DNA from 2 places in the Pseudoalteromonas sp. SWYJZ98 genome. Region 1 is predicted to be linked to the other one. Evidence: predicted binding sites of a transcription regulator. Region 1 holds the regulator's gene; the other holds the start of a gene.
What was found. The regulator NrdR, encoded in region 1, represses ribonucleotide reductase genes. The targets are predictions, from matches to a motif close to AAACACNANATNTNGTGTTT.
Positions count from the first base shown of each region.

Region 1 (7,392 bases):
CGATTAAGCCGTCCGACACATCAATAGCCGATGATGCTAGGCCTCGTAATACCTGCCCTGCAGCAACACGTGGGGTTGGAAAGTCAAAGCGTTTATTTACGTACTTTAAATGCTCTGGCTCAATATTTATACCTTGCTTGCGAGACTCAATTGCAAGTCCAGCGTCACCTAGCGGACCCGTAACATAAATCCAATCACCCACTTTTGCGCCACTACGATGAAGTGCAGTACCTTCAGGTACAGTCCCTTTCGCACAAATAGTGATGGTTAATGGACCCTGAGTTGTATCGCCACCTATAATCTGCACATTAAAATATTCAGCAATTTCATGCATGCCATCAGTAAACTCTTCAATCCACTGTGGGTCAATACTTGGCAAAGTTAACGCAACTGAAACCCAAGTTGGCTCAGCGCCCATGGCCGCTAAATCACTTAAATTAACAGCAAGCGCTCTGTGACCTAATGCACGAGGGGAAATATCATCAAAAAAGTGTACGCCAGCAACAAGAGTGTCTGTTGTAACGGCAAGTTGGCAGTTTTGTGGAACGGTTACTAAAGCGCAATCATCCCCTATACCTAGGTTTACATCACGACGGGTGATACCGCGACCTTTAAAGTAGCGGTTAATTAATTCAAATTCCTTCATACACAAAAAAGCCGGCCTATGCCGGCTCCCCTCTTTAACGGTTTACTTACTTGCGTAAATGCTTAACAGCTTTATCAAGTACACCGTTTACAAATTTATGGCTGTCTTCAGCGCCAAAAATTTTGGCCAGTTCAATACCTTCGTTAATAGCAACTTTATAAGGTACGTCTTCACGGAACTTAAGCTCATAGCTGCTTAAACGTAAAATTGCACGCTCAACCATATCTAAGTCATCAAACGGACGTGTTAAATGTGGTGATACAGCTTCGTCTAGTTGCTTGTAATTTACAGCAACACCCGTCGCTAGATCTTTAAAGTATTCAACATCAATTTTAGTAACGTCTGTTTCGATCAACATTTGTTGTTCGATATCGGCAATTAAATTGCCACTTATTTGCCAAGAATAAACGGCTTGGAGTGCTAAGATACGTGCTTTACGTCTTGCTGCTGGTTTCACAAAAATTCCTTAAACTTAAATTTTATCTAACACATTAACCATTTCAAGCGCGCCTAAAGCAGCTTCGCCGCCTTTATTGCCCATTTTGGTGCCAGCACGCTCAATTGCTTGTTCAATGCTTTCTGTGGTTAATACGCCAAATGCAACCGGGATATCATACTCAAGTGATACTTGCGCAAGACCTTTGTTTGATTCGCCAGCAACTAGGTCAAAGTGTGGTGTACCACCTCTGATCACTACGCCTAATGCGATGATTGCATCATACTCTTTTTTTGCCGCAACGCGTTTAGCCGCTAAAGGTAATTCTACCGCGCCTGGCACATAAATAACGGTAATGTCGTCATCTGATACGCCACCTGTGCGTTTTAGCTCATCAACAGCACCTGCAAGGAGGCTGCTACCAATAAAGTCATTAAAACGAGAAATGACAATGGCAAATTTTTTGCCTGGAGCGTACTTATTACCTTCAATAATTTTCATTTGATAACCCTAAAAATAAGTTCAAGCGGTTGCGATTGCGCAAAAATTGCTGCGCATCATACCATAAAAATAAAATAATAGCCTAGTTTAAGCGTGATGCTTATTGTGGCTCAACGTAATCAACAACTTCTAAATGAAAGCCCGAAAGTGCATGGTACTTTTTGGGGCGACTCATTAATCGCATTTGTTTAATTCCAAGATCGGCAAGTATTTGCGAACCTACGCCAACAGTACGAGATGTACCTTTGAATTTGCGTGGCGTAACGCTTTCGCCAGCATCAGCTGCTGCAAATGCTTTCACAGTTGCCTCTAGCTCTTCAGTGCTTTCTTGCTTACCTAAAATAACTAAAGCACCTTCATTTTTAGCAATGTAGGCCATTGCTTCAGAAAGACCCCAGCTACGGTCAGCACTTCTGTCTGAAAGTAGAATATCGTTAAAGGTACTTTGCAAATGTACACGTACATTTGTCGGCTCTTGATCTTTTATATCGCCTTTGAGCAATACGTAATGTAATTGGCCATCAATTGTGTCTTTGTAAGTAACTAAATCAAATTCACCATGAACAGTTGGTAACTTACATTTTGCTACTTGCTCAATTGTTGTTTCGTTTAAGTTGCGGTATTCGATTAAATCAGCAATGGTGCCAATTTTAATATCGTGCTCTTTCGCAAAAACTTCTAAATCAGGGCGACGTGCCATAGTGCCGTCAGCATTAAGTATTTCAACAATAACAGATGATGCTTCAAGTCCAGCTAAACGCGCTAAATCACAGCCAGCTTCAGTGTGTCCTGCGCGAGTTAATACGCCACCAGGTTGCGCCATAATAGGAAAAATATGTCCCGGCTGAACAATATCACTTGGGACTGCGCCTTTAGCTATAGCCGCTTGCACTGTACGCGCTCTATCTGCTGCTGAAATACCGGTTGTAACACCTTTTGATGCTTCTATCGACATTGTAAAGTTAGTCGAAAATGCTGCACCATTGTTTTTAACCATTAACGGTAAATCAAGTTGCTCGCAACGCTCTTGCGTCATGGTTAAACAAATTAAACCACGGCCATGGGTAGCCATGAAATTAATCGCTTCTGCGCTAATGTGCTCAGCAGCTATTATTAAATCGCCTTCATTTTCTCTATCTTCATCATCCATTAAAATAACCATTTTACCGGCTTTAATATCGTCGATGATTTCTTGCGCACTGTGTAAATTCATAAATTTGCTCGTGTAAGTTGTCAGTTTCGTTATTTAATAAAACCCGCTTTAGCGAGTAAGCTCATCGAAATATCAGAGCCAGTTGGTTGCTCTGCACCCTTTATAAGGCGCTCTAAATAACGTGCAATTTGATCGACTTCTAAATTAACTTGGGTACCTACTTTAAAATGAGCAATTGTGGTTTGCTCACTCGTGTGTGGGACAATTGTTAATTTGAATTTATTGCCCTCTACAGCGTTTACTGTCAGGCTTATACCATCAATACATACCGAACCTTTGTACGGAATGTATTTCATTAAATTTTCGTCAGTTGTAAGCCAATATTCTGTTGCTCTGGCGTTTGCAGTAATACTTGTAATTGTTGCGATACCATCAACATGGCCAGATACTAAATGACCGCCTAAACGAGAAACAGGTTGCATGGCTTTTTCAAGATTCACCGTTTGTCCTAAAGCATAGTGAGCAAAACCGGTCAAACTAATCGTCTCATTAGATAAATCCGCACTAAAACCATCAATATGTTTATCAACTACAGTTAAGCAAACACCATTAGTTGCAATGCTGTCACCTAACTTTACGTCTGTCATATCAAGATCAGCACTTTGGATACGAATGGCTAAGTCGCCTTGTTTTTTTTGTAATAAAGCAATTTTTCCTGTGGCTTCTATTATCCCAGTAAACATAGCACTACTCTTTTTATTAAGTGATTTTAATGAGTTTTGACGCGGTGATACGTAAATCGTCACCAATGCGCGCACATTCATTAAATGTTAAATCAACGGTGTTTTGCATACTCGTCAATTCAGGAAAATTAACTAAACTTTTTGCATCATGGCCCATTAGTTTAGGCGCTAAATAAAAAACAAACTCGTCAACTAAATTAAGCTCTGTCATTTTACCAGCAAGTGTTGCGCCAGCTTCAAGCCAAACATTATTAAACTGTAGCTGCCCAAGTTTTTCTAAAACGGCTTGTAAATCAACTTTACCGTTACTTTCACTGACTTCAATATGCTTTACAAAATGCGGCCATTGCAATGATTTATCAACCTTAGTCGTAAATATTATTACATCACTTTGGATTTCAAATAAAGCAAGGTCCGGTGTTAAACGGTTTTGAGAGTCAATTATAACACGCACGGGCTGGCGAAGCGGCAAATCAGTAGGCAGTGTACAAGGCAGCTCACTTAGTCGCACATTAAGTTTAGCATCGTCTACTAACACTGTATCGGCACCGGTTAAAATAGCGCAGCTTTTCGCTCGGTGTAATTGTACGTCTTGTCGAGCAGCAGGACTTGTGATCCACTTACTTTGCCCATTTTTAAGTGCCGTTTTACCATCAATACTCGCTGCCATTTTGCAAATCACATAAGGTAAGCCTTGCTCCATACGCTTAAAAAAGCCAACGTTAAGTGCGCGAGCTTGTGATTCGAGTAACCCGTAAGCAACGTCAATACCCGCGTCGCTCAGTATTTTAAGGCCTTTGCCAGCAACTTGTGGATTTGTATCAACCATAGCAGCAATTACTTTTACCACACCGGCAGCTTTTAAGCCTTCGGCGCACGGTGGCGTACGGCCATAATGACTACACGGTTCAAGCGTTACATAAGCCGTTGCACCTTGTGCATTTTTTCCAGCGACAGCCAGTGCATTTACTTCAGCATGGCCTTGACCTGCTAATTGATGAAAACCCTCGCCAATTATTTGATTATTTTTAACTAAGACACAGCCAACATTAGGGTTAGGTGTGGTAGTAAACCGACCTTTTTTGGCAAGTTCTATGGCGCGTGCCATATACATTTCATCATGTTCAGTAAAAGTAATTTGGTTAAGCATTTATTATACCAATTGCGTTAAATAAGTGGTCCATTATAGCGCTAAGAAAATAGCGCAATAACAAGGCGAAAATTATGACATATAGTTGTTCTATATGAATAATTTTTAACGCAGTGAGTGCGCTATTTAATGCGATAGAATGATCATATTTTTAATAAAATTGGTATTACTCCCCTAAGCGGGCAATTTCTTCGCCAAATTCGCGTATATCTTCAAACGAGCGATAAACAGAGGCAAATCTTACATACGCTACTTTATCGAGCTTTTTGAGGGCTTCCATAATGCATTCACCAACCAAATGGCTTGAAATTTCTCGCTCGCCTGTAGCACGCAACTGCGATTTTATTATATTCACTACTTCGTCTACTTGCTCTGTGCTCACTGGGCGTTTTTCGAGTGCGCGATTTAAGCCATTTAATAATTTATCTTCGTTAAATGGTTCGCGGCTGCCGTCTTGTTTAATAACACGAGGCATAACCAGTTCAGCGCCTTCAAATGTAGTAAAGCGCTCATGGCAGTCGTTGCACTCACGGCGCCTGCGAACTTGATGGCCTCCACCAACAAGGCGTGAGTCAATAACTTTAGTATCTTTTGCGGTACAAAATGGACAATGCATAGCTCGCTACTTCCGTTTTAAAACAAAAAAGACCGCTAAATAGCGGTCTTTTATCTTAGCAAAAATTAAGGTCTGTTGCTCTTTCAGGATTTAAATTTGTTTTATCTAGAGCCAATTTAATTGCACTGTGCGATTTATAATCGAATAAACTGAGTCAAAACCCAGCCACAAAGCAAAAACTACTTTTAGAGCCACTTCAAAAACAGCGCAAATTTAATCTCAAAAGATAAACAGCTCCCTAACTGTTGTGCTGTTAATTACTGTTGCTTATGCAATTAAGCGTAAACAGGTAATTTTGCACAAATTGCTTTTACTTTTTCTTTAACTTGCGCCTGTACAGATTCATCAGTGATGTTATCTAGTACGTCACAAATCCAGCCAGCAAGCTCTTTTGATTCTTCTTCTTTGAAACCACGACGAGTGATTGCAGGAGAACCAATACGCAAACCAGATGTTACAAACGGAGAACGTGGATCGTTTGGCACTGAGTTTTTGTTAACTGTGATGTTAGCGTTACCAAGGGCTGCATCTGCATCTTTACCAGTGATATCTTTATCGATTAAATCGAGTAGGAATAAGTGGTTTTCAGTTTTGTCAGATACGATTTTGTAGCCGCGCTCTTGCATTACAGCAACCATTGCTTTTGCGTTTTTAACAACTTGTGTTTGGTATACTTTAAATTCTGGTTGAAGCGCTTCTTTAAATGCCACGGCTTTTGCTGCAATAACATGACATAAAGGACCACCTTGGCCACCAGGGAAAACTGCGCTGTTAAGCTTTTTATAGATTGCTTCGTCGCCACATGCAGAGATAATTAAACCACCACGAGGACCAGCAAGTGTTTTATGCGTAGTTGTAGTTACAACATGTGCATGAGGAACTGGGCTTGGGTAAACGCCTGCCGCAATTAAACCTGCAACGTGAGCCATATCAACAAACAGGTAAGCACCTACTTTGTCAGCAATTTCACGGAATTTAGCCCAATCAACAATACCTGAGTACGCTGAGAAACCACCAATAATCATTTTTGGTTTATGCTCAAGTGCTAGTGCTTCAACCTGTGCGTAATCAATTTCGCCCGTTGTTTCATCTAGTCCGTATTGAATTGCATTGTAAAGCTTACCAGAGAAGCTTACGTGTGATCCGTGAGTTAAGTGACCACCATGAGCTAAGCTCATACCAAGTACAGTGTCGCCTGCTTCTAATAGCGCTAGAAAAACAGCAGCATTAGCTTGCGAACCAGCATGTGGTTGTACGTTTGCGTAGTCAGAACCAAATAACTCGTTAGCACGGTCAATTGCTAATTGCTCAACAACATCAACGTGCTCACAACCGCCATAATAACGTTTGCCAGGGTAACCTTCTGCGTATTTATTTGTAAGCTGTGAACCCTGCGCTTCTAGTACGCGTGGGCTACAGTAGTTTTCTGAAGCGATTAGTTCAATGTGCTCTTCTTGGCGAGCAGTTTCTTTGTTTATCGCGTCAAATAACTCTGGATCAAAATCCGAAATATTCATGCTACGTTCTAACATTGGGGTCTCCTAGGGCAACGTGTATGGTGTTTTTTAGAGGCTTTATTGTACGCTTTAAACGACTCTTTGCCTACGCTCTTAAGTTGAGGATATTTAAACAGGGATTGAAACTATTTCACAGACTTTTTAAGATGATATTTTCTTATAAAACCATAACGATTTTAAATGAATGCTATTTCCTACATTTAATTAGTAAATGCAATTCACTAGATTTAATAGCCTAAAGTTATAAAAAAAGGCGGCTTAACCGCCTTTTTGAATTAATTAACTTAGCCAAGTTTAGCAAGTATTTCTGTACGTAATGCGTCGTAATCGGCCTTTATATCGCTTGCTAGGCATGGTTTTGCTAGTGCGTCGCTAAGTGGTTTTGGCATACCTAATTCAATATTTAAAATACCCTCTACGCTTTCTTTAAACTTAGCAGGATGAGCGGTTGCTAAAAAGATACCCGCAGCACCAGGCGCTCGATTTTCAACAAGACCTTGGTACGCAATAGCAGTGTGGGGCTCTGCAACATAACCCGTTTGTTGAATTTTTTTCATCACCAATTGCGTGTCTTCCTCGTTTACGCTAGTTGAATAAAAGTTATCGTAGCTAAACCAGTTATTATCTAAC
Region 1 is NZ_JADYXA010000006.1:135,255-142,646, reverse strand. It holds gene thiL (thiamine-phosphate kinase) at 1-646, opposite strand, end outside; gene nusB (transcription antitermination factor NusB) at 693-1,103, opposite strand; gene ribH (6,7-dimethyl-8-ribityllumazine synthase) at 1,119-1,583, opposite strand; gene ribBA (bifunctional 3,4-dihydroxy-2-butanone-4-phosphate synthase/GTP cyclohydrolase II) at 1,684-2,796, opposite strand; gene I6F10_RS06935 (riboflavin synthase) at 2,826-3,479, opposite strand; gene ribD (bifunctional diaminohydroxyphosphoribosylaminopyrimidine deaminase/5-amino-6-(5-phosphoribosylamino)uracil reductase RibD) at 3,496-4,629, opposite strand; gene nrdR (transcriptional regulator NrdR) at 4,796-5,245, opposite strand; gene glyA (serine hydroxymethyltransferase) at 5,521-6,777, opposite strand; gene thrC (threonine synthase) at 7,047-7,392, opposite strand, start outside.

Region 2 (7,392 bases), on a different contig from region 1:
TACAAATTGAGCGACACTACAGTAAAAACCAAATACTCGAGGCGTATTTTAACTTAGCGCCTTATGGATCAAATATTGAAGGTGTTGGTGCAGCCAGTTTAATTTATTTTAAGAAACCAGCTATTGATCTTAATTTACCTGAGTCATTATTACTTAGCTTAATCTCGCAAAACCCAACCAAACGAAATCCCATTAAAAAATCGGCTAAACTGGTATTGCTAGAAACAAGAAAAAAACTGTTTACTCGTTGGCTTGAAAAGTACCCAGACGATAAACACTGGCTAGCAGCTATGCAATTACCGATAAAGGTATATGCCTCTTCAGACTTGCCTTTTGAAGCCCCACATTTTATTAATAATTTACAAAGCGAGTACCCGCACCTAAAGCCTGGAGAATATAAAACGTCGATAGACCTTAATTTACAAAACTTACTTCAGCGCCATGCAAGAAATTACATTAATCGCAGGCATAGAGACGGGCTTAGTAATACGTCTGCTATTTTACTAAATTATAAAACTATGGAAGTAGTTGCTGAATTAGGCTCTGTGGATTTTTTTAATAATGACATTAGCGGTCAAGTAAATGGTGTAAGAGCTAAGCGTTCACCAGGTTCAACCCTTAAACCATTTATTTATGCGCTTGCTATAGAGGAAGGGTTAATTCATCCATTAACGCTTGTAAAAGATGCCCCCAAACGCTTTGGAGGATATACACCAGAGAATTACGATCAGCAGTTTTTAGGGCCTATATCGGCTACTGAATCGCTAGTGCTGAGCCGTAATGTGCCTGCTGTTAATTTGATGTATCGCTTACAAAATGTTGGGCTATACGATTTACTCGTTGCAGCCGATGTTAAAAAGCTTCAGCCCAAAGAGTTTTATGGTTTAGCGCTTGCGCTGGGCGGCAGTGAAGTAACGATGCTAGAGCTCGTTAAGTTATACGCTATGTTAGCTAATTTAGGGGTGTATAAGGATGAAGTTATATTAAAAAAAGACGCCACTGTTATTAACCAAAACAACCCAAATAATCAAAACAATCATATTAAGCAGCTCATCAGCCCAGAGGCAGCCTACCTGACTTTACAAATGCTAAGTAAAAATAGTGCAGTTGATGAAATTTCATTTCAAAAAGAAAGAAGGCAATCATACCCTGTATATTGGAAAACAGGTACTTCATTTGCTTTTCGCGATGCATGGTCAGTAGGTATTGTTGGTCCGTATGTTTTAGCTACATGGGTGGGTAATTTCTCAGGAGAAGGGCACCCATCTTTTATTGGGCGACAAGCAGCCGCGCCTTTATTTTTTGAAATAATACGTTCATTAGATAGTTACGGCTTAATCAAAGGCAATATAAAACCAGGTAGTTTAAATATTACAGAAGTAGATATTTGTTCAACAACAGGTGATTTACCTAATGTGCATTGCCCTAAAACAGAAAAAGGGCTTTTTATTCCAGGTAAGTCGCCAATTAAAGTGTCCGATGTACATCGTGAAATTTATATTGATAAAGTATCGGGATTACGTGCTTGTCAGTATGTTGAATCTACAACTACAAAGGCAGTTTATGAATTTTGGCCATCTGACTTAGTCAGATTATTTAAACAAGCAGGTATTGTTAAACGCCAGCCTCCACCTTATTTAGATTCATGCTTAATTAATGACACGAGTACACGTGGCTCAGCACCGAGTATTACATCCCCGAGTAATTTAATTAGCTACACGATAAGAGCCAGTAAATTGAAAAAAGAAGGCCTGCCTTTTAGTGCAATCACAGATACAGATTCACGTATTTTATATTGGTTTGTAGATAACAGCTTTGTTGGTAAAGTAGAGCGAGATACGCCTTTTTTCTGGCACCCGCAAGTAGGCGAATTTGACGTAAGAGTGGTTGATAATTTAGGGCGTAGCGCATCAGTTTCAATGCGTGTAAAGCTCGTTCAGTGATACGTAAATAAGCTAAAGAGCTAGTTATCGGGTATTAAACAATTAGATTGGCGTTTATAAACTGTATTTAGCGTTTAGACTACTTTAAATTAATACTTACATTGCCATTGGGTTTACAGCAGCACAGGAGTATTTCGCCTTCGCGCACAAACGCAAGTGGCTCTTCGTTATATTCAACACTACCTGACACTAACGTTGCTCTACAAGCGCCGCAGTAACCTTCACGGCATTGGAATGCGACGTCTATTTTCATGGACTCTAAGCACTGTAAAAGAGAAGGGCAGCCTGCGGTAAATTCTATACACTGGCTGTTTTCTGCAAGCGTTATGCTTGCAGTAGACTTGTCACTCATTATAAATCAAAATCACCAAATTCTGATGCATCAACTTGAGAGTCTATTTGACCAACAAGGTATGAGCTTATTTCTGCTTCTTGTGGTGCTACTTGCACGTTATCAGACACTAACCACGAGTTTATCCACGGGATAGGGTTACTGTTATTTTCAAACTGTGCTGGCAAACCAATTGCAGTCATACGTGCATTGGTAATGTATTCAACGTACTGACATAAAATATGTTTATTCAAGCCAATCATCGAACCATCTTTAAATAAGTATTCGGCCCACTCTTTTTCTTGCTCTGCAGCATCAACAAACATTTTAATTGCTTCGTCGCGGCACTGGGCAGCAACAATCGCCATTTCTGGATCGTCCTTACCGTCTTGCATAATGTTTAAAATATGCTGAGTACCAGAAAGGTGAAGTGCTTCATCGCGTGCAATTAGCTTGATGATTTTAGCGTTACCTTCCATTAGCTCGCGCTCAGCAAATGCAAACGAACATGCAAAGCTTACGTAAAAGCGAATCGCTTCAAGAATATTTACCGACATCATAGCCAGGTAAAGTTTCTTTTTAAGCTCAAATAAATTAATGATAACTGTTTTACCGTTAATCTCGTGTTTGCCTTCACCGTATAAGTTGTAAAGCGATACAGAGTTAATTAAGTCATCGTAGTATTTAGTTACGGCATCAGCACGTTCGCTAATTTTATCGTTGCTAACAATGTCATCAAAAATAAGCTCAGGTGCTTGTGTTACGTTACGGATAATATGCGTGTATGAACGGCTGTGAATTGTTTCACTGAACGCCCACGTTTCTATCCATGTTTCAAGCTCTGGTAGCGATACAATTGGAAGTAGAGCCACGTTTGGCGAACGACCTTGTACACTATCAAGCAGTGTTTGGTATTTTAAGTTGCTTAAAAATATATGCTTTTCGTGATCTGGTAATGCTTGAAAGTCTAAACGGTCTTTACTTACATCTACTTCCTCAGGACGCCAAAAGAAAGACAGTTGCTTTTCAATTAACTTTTCAAAAATTGGGTATTTTTGTTGGTCGTAACGAGATACGTTTACAGTTTGGCCAAAAAACATTGGCTCTTGCATTTGGTTATTATGGTTTCGGCTAAAAGTAGTATAAGACATGTTTATCACTCAAAAAACTATCAGAAAAAGCGGGCTAAATGCCCGCTTAAAATAAAAATCAGCAGTTATATTTTACACGCGCCGCCTTCACAATCGTCATCTTCCACTTCTGGAGCATCTTCTTGTGAATCTGAGGCGCCATCGCGAGTATTGTGGTAATACAAGGTTTTAACACCTAGTTTGTACGCGCTTAGTAAGTCTTTTAATAAGACTTGCATAGGTACTTTACCGCCTTCGAACTTGTTTGGATCATAATTTGTATTTGCAGAAATTGTTTGGTCAACAAATTTTTGCATTATGCCAACAAGCTGTAAATAACCATCGTTTGATGGAATGTCCCATAGTAGCTCGTACTGATCTTTTAAACGCTCATACTCAGGAACAACTTGTTTTAAAATACCGTCTTTACTTGCTTTAACGCTAATATGTCCACGTGGTGGCTCAATACCGTTAGTTGCGTTAGAGATTTGCGACGATGTTTCTGATGGCATTAATGCACTTAGTGTTGAGTTACGCATACCGTGCTCTTTAATACTTGCACGTAGTGTATCCCAATCAAGATGAAGTGGCTCATCACAAATTTTATCTAAATCACGTTTGTACGTATCTGTTGGCATAATACCTTGTGAATACGTTGTTTCGTTAAACTTAGGACACGCGCCACGCTCTTTAGCAAGCTCGTTTGATGCTTTCATTAAGTAATATTGAATAGCTTCAAAGGTTTTATGTGTTAATGCATTAGCGCTGCCATCAGAATAACGCTTACCGTTTTTAGCTAGGTAGTATGCGTAGTTAATTACGCCTATTCCTAGTGTACGACGACCCATAGTTGCATTTTTAGCAGCCGGTACAGGGTAGTCTTGGAAATCAAGTAAGTTATCAAGTGCGCGTACTGCAAGTTCAGCTAGCTCTTCAAGCTCATCAAGTGACTCTATTGCACCTAGGTTAAACGCAGAAAGTGTACAAAGGGCAATTTCGCCTTCTTCGTCATTCACGTTATTAAGTGGCTTAGTTGGCAATGCAATTTCTAAACATAAGTTAGATTGGCGAATTGGCGCAACTTTAGAAATAAATGGGCTGTGTGTATTACAGTGATCCACATTTTGTAAATAAATACGACCAGTACTTGCACGCTCTTGCGCAAACATAGAGAAAAGCTCAATGGCTTTAATGCGTTTTTTACGAATAGACTCGTCTTGTTCGTATTTAACGTAAAGTGCGTCAAACTCAGCTTGGTCTTCAAAAAATGCATCATAAAGGCCAGGCACATCTGATGGGCTAAATAATGTAATGTAATCATCTTTAATTAAACGAGAGTACATTAATTTATTAAACTGTACGCCGTAATCTAGGTGGCGAACGCGGTTGTCATCTACACCACGGTTATTTTTAAGTACAAGTAGGTTCTCTACTTCTAAATGCCAAAGCGGGTAGAATAATGTTGCTGCGCCGCCACGTACACCACCTTGTGAACAACTTTTAACCGCTGTTTGAAAGTGCTTATAAAAAGGGATACAACCTGTGTGATACGCTTCGCCGTTACGAATATGGCTACCTAGCGCACGTATTCTACCTGCATTAATACCAATTCCCGCACGTTGTGAAACGTATTTAACAATAGCTGACGACGTTGCATTGATTGAATCAAGGCTGTCGCCACATTCAATTAATACACACGAGCTAAATTGGCGAGTAGGCGTACGTACACCCGACATAATTGGCGTTGGTAGAGATATTTTAAATAAAGATACTGCATCGTAAAAACGTTTAATGTAATCAGTACGTGTTTCACGTGGGTAATCTGAAAATAAGCTTGCCGCAACTAAAATATATAAAAACTGTGCACTTTCGTATATTTCACCCGATACACGGTTTTGAACGAGATACTTACCTTCAAGTTGCTTTACAGCAGCGTAGCTAAAGTTAAGATCGCGAGAATGATCAAGGTATGCATCAAGCTCATCTAACTCTTGCTCTGTGTAATCTACTAGTAAATGAGCATCATAGCGTTTATCGCCAACCATTTTTGTTACGTGGTCAAATAAACGTGGTGGCTCAAATTGACCGTACGCTTTTTTACGTAAATGGAATACAGCTAAACGTGCAGCTAAGTATTGGTAATCAGGCGATTCTTTTGAAATCTGATCCGCTGCTGCTTTGATGATGGTTTCGTGAATGTCTTTAGTACGAATACCGTCGTAAAACTGAATGTGCGACTTTAATTCAACTTGCGAAACCGAAACGTTGTTTAAACCTTCGGCGGCCCACTCAATAACGCGATGGATCTTATCCAGATCAAGAGGCTCTTTACGCCCGTCACGTTTGCTTACAGATAACTGTTGGTTCATTTGCCTGTATTCCTTGGGAATTATGTATTTTGACCAATGCTTTATACCTCGCCGAGGCAAGGTATATACTCATTTATTATAAGTTTCGCCATATTTGCGAATTTAATTGAATAACATTTGGCCACAATATCTGGTGTTGTTCAATTTAGAGATCACAAGATAGTGTGGTCTGAGTTGTTTTGCAAGGGACATAATTGCCCCTATTTGTGGATAACTTCGGGATAACGTATTTGTGTTAGTAGACACTCACCTTCGAACAATCATTTAAGTTGAAATATGCAAAAATCAACTAATGATCTGCTAAATTTACGCATTTTAAAAATAAATTTTGACTGCTTTTTTTATCAGCAAGCTTTGTGTAAAAACTAACACAATCACAATATATAGTGTTTATTAATTAACATGGCACTATATATGGTTAAAACCATCAATTGGGCTTTGCCAGTTAAAATCAGCATTCCAGCTGTTGGCTTCATCAATATTTGGTATGTAGCCCCAAAGTGCCGTTGCTGTGCGCATACCTGCGGCTTTGCCTGCTTGTATGTCTCGCTGTGCATCACCAATGTACAAACAGCGGTTAGGCTTAACTCCCATTAATTTTGCACAATGTAGTAATGGGAGAGGTGACGGTTTGGCCTCTGCTAAGGTGTCGCCACTTATTACTACACTGGCATTTTTTAATGCGGGCATAGTTGCCACTAAAGGATCGGTTAAAAACCCCGGTTTGTTAGTCATGATCCCCCATTTGATCTTTTTCTGATCAAGGGCAATAAGTAACGATTCAACTCCGCTGAAGCAACGTGTGTGATTTGCTATGTTTGCAGCGTATTCGTCGACTAATTGCTTGATAAGTTCGCTTTGAGGTTGTGTGTCCCATAACTCTTTAAAACCAGCCTCTAATAATGCGCCTGCGCCGTTAGATGCCGCAGGGCGGTATACATCACTACTAACTGGCTCTATTTTATTGCTAATAAGCACTGCGTTTAAAGCGACACCTAAATCATCAGCGGTGTCGAGTAGAGTGCCGTCTAAATCAAATAAAAATGCATCGTACTCAATAAGGGGGAGGGGGGCTTGAGAGTTAGCCATTAAGCTAACTTCTCAAAGTACAGTATGTAATTTACGCTAACGTCACTATTGAGCGTATATTGCTTTGATAGTGGATTATAAGAAAGGCCTGTACTTGCACGAACTTTTAAACCCGCTTGCTCTGCCCATGCAATGAGCTGCGCAGGTTTTATAAACTTTTTATGGTCGTGTGTACCTTCAGGCACCATTTTTAAAAGTTTTTCAGCGCCAACAATGGCGTATAAATATGCCTTAGGTGTTTTGTTCAGGGTTGAAAAAAACACATGCGCGCCTGGTTTGGCTAGTGCAGCTACAGCATGAATGATAGATGCTGGGTCGGGAACGTGTTCAAGCATTTCCATACAGGTTATTACATCAAAGCGCTCTGGGTGTTGCGATGCAAACTCTTCTGCAGGCACTTTTATATAATCTACATTTACGCCAGTTTCTAAACTGTGCAACTTAGCAACAGTTAAAGGCTCTTGCCCCATGTCGATGCCAGTTACTTTTGCACCCATACGCGCCATGCTTTGGCTTAAAATACCGCCACC
Region 2 is NZ_JADYXA010000007.1:113,894-121,285, reverse strand. It holds gene pbpC (penicillin-binding protein 1C) at 1-1,943, shown strand, start outside; gene yfaE (class I ribonucleotide reductase maintenance protein YfaE) at 2,023-2,295, opposite strand; gene nrdB (class Ia ribonucleoside-diphosphate reductase subunit beta) at 2,295-3,425, opposite strand; gene nrdA (class 1a ribonucleoside-diphosphate reductase subunit alpha) at 3,491-5,773, opposite strand; gene I6F10_RS07560 (HAD family hydrolase) at 6,182-6,862, opposite strand; gene ubiG (bifunctional 2-polyprenyl-6-hydroxyphenol methylase/3-demethylubiquinol 3-O-methyltransferase UbiG) at 6,862-7,392, opposite strand, start outside.
Region 2: nrdA (class 1a ribonucleoside-diphosphate reductase subunit alpha) is a predicted target of NrdR. The motif match lies at 5,893-5,912, and genes of this name have one in related genera.